Regions from separate parts of the Brevundimonas sp. GW821-FHT02A10 genome, predicted to be linked through region 2. Evidence: riboswitches for the same ligand, from Rfam matches in the RefSeq annotation. Region 2 holds a riboswitch; the other holds the start of a gene.
What was found. A riboswitch is a leader RNA that binds a small molecule or an ion and turns the genes downstream of it on or off. The one in region 2 is predicted to bind S-adenosylmethionine.

Region 1: another riboswitch for S-adenosylmethionine. It lies ahead of AC07U0_RS10420 (TonB-dependent receptor plug domain-containing protein); the one in region 2 lies ahead of metX (homoserine O-succinyltransferase MetX).

The regions. Positions count from the first base shown of each region.
Region 1 covers NZ_JBWKWC010000003.1:169,905-174,320, reverse strand. Annotated here, with positions in the region: gene AC07U0_RS10420 (TonB-dependent receptor plug domain-containing protein) at 1-1,994, opposite strand, end outside; SAM riboswitch class I at 2,252-2,364, opposite strand; gene gcvA (transcriptional regulator GcvA) at 2,445-3,392, opposite strand; gene AC07U0_RS10410 (cysteine synthase A) at 3,389-4,393, opposite strand.
Region 2 covers NZ_JBWKWC010000002.1:236,119-240,534, forward strand. Annotated here, with positions in the region: gene thrB (homoserine kinase) at 1-209, opposite strand, end outside; gene AC07U0_RS07590 (amino acid kinase family protein) at 213-1,958, opposite strand; SAM riboswitch class I at 2,399-2,510, shown strand; gene metX (homoserine O-succinyltransferase MetX) at 2,578-3,663, shown strand; gene metB (cystathionine gamma-synthase) at 3,660-4,416, shown strand, end outside.

The DNA of each region.
Region 1 (4,416 bases), on a different contig from region 2:
TCGTTGAAGTTGGCCGCGACGGTGAAGTCGAAGGCCCCGGCCGCTTCGGTGCGCCAGCGGTAGTGGCCGACCACGTCCACACCCTTGGTCGTCGTCTCCACGCCGTTGAGGAAGAAGCGCGCGGCCTGGATGCCGAGCGGATCGAGCAAGGCCGCAACCTGGGTCGAGAAGCTGCGGTTGATCAGCTCCGACAGCACGATCTGGTTCTCGATGTCGATCTGATAGGCGTCGACGGTGAAGTCGAAGCCGCCGAACCGGATGACCGTGCCCAGCGAATAGTTGGTCGAGGTCTCCGCCTTGAGCGGACGGCCCCCGAGAAGGGTGGCGACGGCGCTGGTCGAGGGGAAGGTGCCGGTCTCGACGACCGCGCCGTTCTGGATCACCGACGAGGTCGAGGTGAAGTAGCTCTGTTGCAGCGACGGGGCGCGGAAGCCGGTCGAGACCGAACCGCGCAGGGCGAAGTTCGGGCTGAAATCGTAGCGGGCCGAGAACTTGCCGGTCTGGCTGTCGCCGAAGTCGGAATAGTCCTCGAAGCGGACGGCGCCTTCGACGGTCAGCTTCTCGGTCAGCGGGATTTCGATGTCGGCATAGACCCCGACCGCGTCGCGGTCCTCGTCCACGACGTTCGAGGGCTGGAAGCCGACGAAGCCCTGGGCGCCGCCGGCGAGGGCGGTGTTCGACCCCAGCGGGCCGCGGTTGTAGCTGGCCGCTTCGCCCGCCTGGATCTCATAACCTTCGCGACGCGCTTCCAGACCAAAGGCCAGGTTCAGCGGGCGGCTGAGGCCAACCTCGAACTGACGATTGAAGTCGGCGCCGAAGACGAGCTGGTCATAGATCAGGCTGCCGTCGTCGAAGCTGGTCTGGGAGGCCGCGCCATAGGTGGCGTTCAACGTGTTCTCGGTGCGGAAATCGAGCGCATTGCGGCCGTAGACCAGGTTGAAGTCCGCGTCCCAGCCGCCGATCTGGCCGCGCAGGCCGCCGGCGACAGACAGGTCCTTCGACGTCACATTGATCAGCGGCAGGAAGCCGTTCGGATAGATGGAGACGACGTTGTTGACGTTGTCGGCCAGGCGCGGGAAGGCCGCGCTCTCGCTCTCGCGCTGCTGATAGCCGGCCCAGCCATAGGCTTCCCACCCTGCGGCCAGCGGCTTGCCGGCGTTGGCGAAGACGGTCCACTGGTCGACCTCGGGATCGCCGACGCGGGCGGTCACCCGGTTCGGCGTCACGCGCGGGTCGAGGTCCGAACGGTTGGTCGGATCGCGTTGCAGATACTCTCCCGACAGGGTCAGGAAGCCGTCCGAGCCGAGGGCGAAGCCCTGCCACGCCGAGGCGGTGACCGTCTGGCCGTCGGTCTCGTCGCGCGAGCCCCGGGCGGTGTCGACGCTGGTAAAATACTGGCCGTAGGTGACGTTGGCGCCGCCGCCGGACGAAGCCTCACGCAGACGCAGGTTCACAACCCCGGCGATGGCGTCGGAACCGTACTGGGCCGAGGCGCCGTCACGCAGGACCTCGACGCGGTCCAGCGCCACGGTCGGGATGGTGTTCAGGTCGACGGCGGCCGAACCGCGCCCGACCGAGCCGTTGACGTTGACCAGGGCCGAGGCGTGGCGGCGCGTGCCGTTGACCAGCACCAGGGTCTGGTCGGGCGACAGGCCGCGCAGGGTTGCGGGGCGGATGGAGTCGGTTCCGTCGACGACCGCGGGGCGCTGGAAGGTCAGCGACGGAATGGCCTGTGCGAGGGCGGCGGCGAACTCGGTTGTGCCGCGGTTCTGCAGGGTCTGGGCGGTGACGACGTCGACGGGGGCGAGGGTGTCCAGCCGCGAACGGTTGGGCACGCGGGTGCCGGTGACGACGACGTCCTCGACGGCGGCGGCGTCGGGATCGTTGGCGGGCGCGGCGGTCTGGGCGGCTGCGGCGCCGGCGATCAGAAGGGCGCCGGTCGAGACGGCGGCGAACAGCCGGCGGCGGGCAGTGGTGGAGGAGGAGTAGGTCATGACAGTCCTTGGCGTGAGAGCGCAGGCCAGCCTCTCGCGCGGGACGAGCCCGGCGGGGATGGCGCTTTATGGGTGGGGGGAGGAGAACCGGCGGCGGCCGGTCAGGTCGTGGGGAGGCGGGTCAGGGTCGACAGCGGCCGGGCGGCCCGGTCCGGCGGTCATAGGCGGCTGTGATGGCGGCTCGCATCGTCTTCGTCCCCGTCATCGGAACCCCTTCGATGGCGACGGGAGGGCGAACACCCGAAGGCGTTCGTGGCCTCTCATCTACCGCGGACCGGGATCGGTCCTTGCGAAGGAGTTGGCACCTTACGGAGGTCCGCAGGTTGCCCCGGCGTCCAAGGGCCTGTCCCTCAGCCGGTCTCGATGAGCTTGCCGATATTGCCGCCGGGCCGGGCCGGGTCAACGCAGGCGCTGCTCAGAATATCTGGGCCGGGCGACAGGAAATCTAAATCAGAGTTCGTCGGCGACGACGGCGCCCTCGCGTGCCTCTTCCCGCAGCCAGGCGACGAAGACCTGCGCCTCGGGCCGGACGTGGGACCGGCGGGTGACCACCCGATAGGCCATGTCGGTCGGCAGATAGCCGTCCGCGAACGGAATGATCAGCCGCCCGGCGGCAAGGTCCTCGGTGACGAAGGCCCGGGGCGCCAGGGCCACGCCCCGTCCCCGCGCGGCATCCTCGATGGCGAAGGCGGTCTGGTCGAAGCGGGGGCCGACGGTCGCATCGACAGCGTCGAGCTTGCGGGAGCCCAGCCAGGTCGACCAGTCGGGCCGGGGCTCTTCCATCGGGCTGGGGCTGACGTGGATCAGGGTGTGGTGCGCCAAGTCCGCCGGTCGATGCAGCGGGTGCTCGCCTTTGAGCAGTTCGGGGCTGCAGACGGGCAGCACCCCGCCGTCAAGCAGGGTCTCGGTGCGCACGCCCGGATAGTCGCCATGGCCGTAGCGTACGGCGACATCGGCCCGGCCGCCCGCCACGTCCGCCAGCTGCATGTCGGCGGAGACCCAGACCTCGATCTCGGGATGATCGGCCGAAAAGCGGGCCAGACGGGGCACCAGCCAGCGATTGGCGAAGGACGGCGGCACGCTGACCGTCAGCGACTGGCGAACGCCCGCGCCATAGACGATGTCGGCCGCACGCTTCAGGTGCTCGAACGCCTCTCGCAACACGGGCTGCAGCGTCGCCCCGAGCGTGGTCAGGGCGGTCACGCCGGAATCGCGTTTGAACAGAGGCCCGCCCGCATGGTCCTCGAGCACGCGGATTTGCTGGCTGACAGCGCCCGGCGTCACGCCCAGTTCGCGGGCCGCCAGCGAGACGCTGAGATGCCGGGCGCAGGCCTCGAAAGCCTTCAGGGCGTTGAGCGGCGGGAGCTTGCGTCCCGGGGTGATGTCGGTGTCGGTCACAGCCCCTCCAGCCAGTCGGGCACGGCCAGATCCTTCGAACGCAGGAAGGCCGGGTTGTAGATCTTGCCCGCATAGCGCTGACCCGGATCGCACAGGACGGTCACGATGGTCTTGCCGGGGCCGAGCGCCTTCCCGAGCCGGATGGCGCCCGCGATATTGACGCCGCTGGACGGGCCCAGCGTCAGGCCCTCGTGCACCACCAGATCGAACAGCAGGGACAGGGCCTCTGCGTCCTCGATCCGCCAGGCGTGGTCGACGGTGACGCCTTCGAGGTTGCCGGTGATCCGGTTCACGCCGATCCCCTCGGTCACTGAACTGCCTTCGGATTTCAGGACGCCTTCGGTGAACCAGCTGTAGAGGGCGGCGCCCGGCGGGTCGGCGAGGCCGATGGCGACCTCAGGGTTCCGCTCGCGCAGATACTGGGACACTCCGGCCAGGGTGCCGCCTGTCCCGGCCGCGCAGATGAAGCCATCGACCGTGCCGTTTGTCTGCTCCCAGATCTCGCGGCCGGTGGTCTCATAGTGGGTGCGGCGGTTGGCGGGATTGTCGAACTGGTCGGCGTACCAGGCGCCGTTCGGTTCGCTCGCGTTCAGGTCCTCGGCCAGACGACGCGAGAAGTGGACGAAATGGTTGGGGCTGGCGAAGGGGGCGGGGTCGACCTCGACCAGCCGGGCGCCATGCATCCGCACCGCCTGCTTCTTCTCCGCCGTCTGGCTGCGCGGCATGACGATGACGACGGGGTGGCCGAGGGCGGCGCCGACCAAGGCCAGGCCGATGCCGGTATTGCCCGCCGTGCCCTCGACGATCGTGCCGCCGGGCCGCAGCAGGCCCCTGGCGCGGGCGTCCTGAACCAGACCCAGGGCCGTGCGATCCTTGATCGACTGGCCGGCGTTCAGAAACTCCGCCTTGCCGAAGATTTCGCAGCCGGTCGCCTCGGAGGCGGCGCGCAACCGGATCAGGGGCGTGTCGCCGATCAGGTCGATGACGGTGGCGGCGGACATGGGCGACGACTCGGGCTTCGGGC
Region 2 (4,416 bases):
GTCAGACCGAGGCAGAATGGCAGCGAGGCGGCGTCGGTCCGGCCCTCGAACAGGGTCAGGACGAAACGACCCGTCGTGGTCTCCAGCCGGTAGTTGGTGTTCTCCACCCCCTCGGCGATGGCGTGCAGCGACACGAACTCGCCCGCAGCCGGATAGCCGCCGACGAAGGCCCGCGCCTGATCGTCCGAAACCGGAGTGAAGACCGCCATGACCTAATGATACCCGAGAGCGGCGTGTCGCGCGCGTACGATGTCGGCGACGTCGGCCAGCACGCTTTCCGTCGTCGGCCAGCGCCCCGCGCCGCGTCCCTTGCACGACCAGACCCGGCCGTCCTCACCATAGACCTTGAGCGCATTGCGTTCGCCGCGAAGGCCGAGGAACAGCGGATCCTCAAGCTCCCGGTTGAGCAGGACCGTCGCGTCGAGGCCGGCGTCGGACTTACGGCAGGCGCCGATCTGGCGCACCGGCGAACCCGTCGGACGGAAGGCATCCGACAGGATATCGCAGGTGATCGTCCCGTCGGCCGGCGTTTCGCCGAAGGCCTCGAAAGACAGCAGCCGGACCTTGGCGGCGGCGTCGCGGCCTTCCAGATCCGAGGACGGATCTTCCTCGGCGAAGCCCGCCACCCGGGCGTCGGCCAGGGCGTCAGCGAAGTCGGCGCCCGCGCTGAGCCGATCCAGCATGAAGTTGACCGTGCCGTTGAGCACCGCCTCGAACCGGGCGACAGGCCCGGCCTCGCGCGCCGCGCGCAGGGTCTCGATCATCGGGGCACCGCCGCCGACCGCGGCCGAATAGACCAGCAGGGCCTTGTGCTCGTCGGCCAGGGCCTGAAGCCCGGCGGGGTCGCGGCTGATGGCCTGTTTGTTGGCGCTGGCGACGTCGATCCCGGCCTGAAGGGCCTCGCGGATCAGGTCGTGACCGGCCTCGCCTTCCGAGAGGGCCTCGACCAGCAGATCGGGCTTCTGCGCCAGGAAGGCGGCGCGGTCGGCGGTGAACAGATCGGACGGGGCGGCGACGTCGCGCGGCTTCTTCGGATCGCGCACCAGAACGCCGGTGACCTGATAGCGGGGATCGCCGATCAGACGGGCCAGAAGGCCGCCGCCGACAACGCCGCAGCCGGCGATGGCGACGCGGATCGGAGCGTCGGGCACCGAGGGTCCGGGAGGGGCGGAATGATCACCGACCACCGTGCCGCCGGCGCGCGCCAGACCCGCGACCTCGATCTCGACGCCACGCTGCTGGCCCAGATCGATGGCGTCATGCTGAACCAAAGCGCCGCCGTGACGACGCGCATCGTCCCAGGACGCGCGGCGATAGCGCAGCGGCTTGCCCGAGGCGGCGGCGGGGTCGCGGTCGTAAAGACCGTCCACATCCTTGACCAGCCGCACCCGCTTCAGCCCCAGTTCGGCCGCGAGGAAGACCGCCGTCATGTCCGAGCCGCCGCGTCCCAGCAGCGCCACCTTGTTGTCCGGCCGCACCGCGCCGAAGCCCGGGACCACCACCACCTGATGATCGCCAAGGGCCCGCAGCAGGGCGCCGCTCTTGAGGTCGCAGGGATGGGCGTGCTCCGCCGGTCCTTCGGCCACGATGCCCAGTTCCCGCACGGACAAGGCGACCGCGTCCAGACCGATCCGGTCGCAGGCGATGGCCGTCAGGGCCGCCGCCTGTTCCTCGCCGAGCGCCACATAGCCGGGCAGCAGATCGTTCTCGTGGTCGAGCCCCAGCAGGCGGGCGTCGGCCAGAAGCCTGTCGGTCTGGCCGCCGAAGGCAGAGACCACCGCTACCACCTTCCGGCCGGCGCGAACGTGGCCATAGACCTCCGAAGCCACCGCCGGGGCATCGGCCTGGGAACGCAGGATGGAGGAGCCGAACTTGAGCACCACGACATCGAGCGCGGCGCCCTGTTCGGCGGCGGGTTTGAGCGGGTCGGACTTCTGGACGACGGAGAGATGGGACATTTTCGGTCTCGGCAGCGGAGGGTGGTGCGGAAAAATCGGGGTTGGGATCGGGTAAGAAAAAACCCGCCCGGGGGTCCGGGCGGGTCTGGGTTGGTGCTTGTCGGGTTCGACGTGCGCTAACCTTTTCCCGCCCTGAAAGGGCCGGTGATGGTCATACCGCCGGTGGTGGTGAGCGCAGGCGTACCCGTCCGCGCCGTCACTGCGGCGGCGGTGCTAATCGAAATGGCGATGAGGCCAGAACGGGACACGGGGTGAAACCTTGCGAATAAGTTGGCCCAAGGGTGTCGGGCTAAACGCCAGCCGTCAACCCTGTGTTGGAAGTTTTTTGCGCATAGTCGGGTTACGACGAGTATAACGCGGCACAGGGAGTGACCCGTCGTGTGGGTATGCGGTGGATTTTTCCGCTTGACCTGAACCCCTGTTTTGCCTCACGATAAATCCACTCATCAAGACCGACCGAGGGATAGGCCCTTTGACGTCGGGGCAACCACCGGATTCCGTCCGAACGGTGCCAACTCCTGCGAGGCCTTTCGGGGTCGCGAGAGATGAGTGGAGCGTCGGTTTACGGCGGCGCATCCACGCATCTGTCATCGCATCGGGTCCTTGCTGAGCGGGACTGATGCGGAAGACGATGGCCTTCGATACCGAAACCACCGAACCCTTTTGTAGCGCCGACGGCGATGTGCGTCTGGACGTCAAGCCCCGCGCCTTCGTGCCGGAGCTGCGCCGCATCCGTCAGGGCAACGCCGTCGACATCAGCGTCGAAATCCCCGCCGACTTCCGCCTGCAGTCCGGCCAGCGCCTGAACCAGACCACCGTCACCGGCCGTCTGCACGGCCGTGAGGGCGCGCCCCTGGTCGTCGTCGCCGGCGGCATCTCGGCGGGTCGTTTCGTGCACCGCACCGAGACCAACGGCCTGGGCTGGTGGTCGGACGCGGTCACCGCCGGCGGGCCCATCGATCTGCGCCGCTGCCAGGTTCTGGCCTTCGACTATGCCCCCGGGACGCAGGACGCCGGTGAAGAGCCCGTCACCATCACCACCCAGGATCAGGCTCGCCTGCTGGGCCTGCTGCTGGACCATCTGGGCGCCGAGACCGTCGCCGCCGTAATCGGCTGCTCCTACGGCGGCATGATCGCCCTGGCCTTCGGCGAACTGTTTCCGCGCTGGGCCGAACAGCTGATCGTCGTCTCCGCCGCCCATCGCGCCCATCCGCAGGCCACGGCCTGGCGCGGCATCCAGCGCCGCATCCTGAAGCTGGCGGTCGAGGCCGGCCGGCCCGAGGACGGCGTCGCCCTGGCCCGCGAACTGGCCATGACCACCTATCGCACCGCCGAGGAATTCTCCGAGCGGTTCGAAACCACCGCCCCCCTCGCCGCCGGCCAGGCCTATCCGGTGTGCGAATATCTGACCGCGCGCGGCGTCGCCTACCGCACCCACACCACCCCCTCGCGCTGGCTGTCGATGTCCGACTCGCTGGACCGCCATTCGGTCACGCCCGAGGCCATCACCACCCCCGTCACCCTGGTCGGCTTCACCTCTGACCGGCTGGTGCCGATCGACGACATCCGCGAACTCGCGGCCCGCCTGCCCACCCTGTGGCGTCTGGTCGAGGCTCCGTCCCTGTACGGCCACGACGCCTTCCTGAAGGAGGACGCCCTCGTCGGCGACATCCTCCGCTCCGCCCTCAAGGATATCGACCAGTGACCCGTCCGACCCGTACCGCAAAAGACATCCGCACCATCTGCGCCCGCTCGGGCGTGGATCAGGATTCGGCGCACGGCGCGGTCATGCCGCCGCTCTATCTGTCCTCGAACTACTCCTTCGCCGGCTTCGACCAGAAGCGGAAATACGACTACGCCCGCTCGGGCAATCCGACCCGCGACGTCCTGGCCGACACCCTGGCCGAACTGGAGGGCGGCGCCGGCTGCGTGGTCACCGCCACGGGCATGGCCGCGGTCGATCTGCCGCTCTCCCTGCTGTCGCCCGGAGACCTGCTGATCGCCCCGCACGACTGCTACGGCGGCACCCACCGCCTGCTGTGCGCCCATGCGAAGAAGGGCCATTTCGAGGTCCTGTGGGTGGATCAGGGCGATCCCGCCGCGCTGGAAGCCGCCCTCGCCCTGAACCCGAAACTGGTGCTGGTCGAAACCCCGTCCAACCCCCTGCTGCGCGTCGTCGATGTCGCCGACATCTGCGTGCGCGCCCACGCTGTGGGCGCCAAGGTGGTCGCCGACAACACCTTCCTGTCGCCCGCCCTGCAGCGCCCCATCGAACTGGGCGCCGACATCGTCGTCCACTCGACCACGAAGTACATCAACGGTCATTCCGACGTCGTCGGCGGGGCGGTGATCTCGGCTGATCCGGCCGATCATGCCGAGCTCGCCTGGTGGGCCAACTGCCGCGGCGTGACCGGTGGCGCCTTCGACGCCTATCTGACGATGCGCGGCATCCGCACCC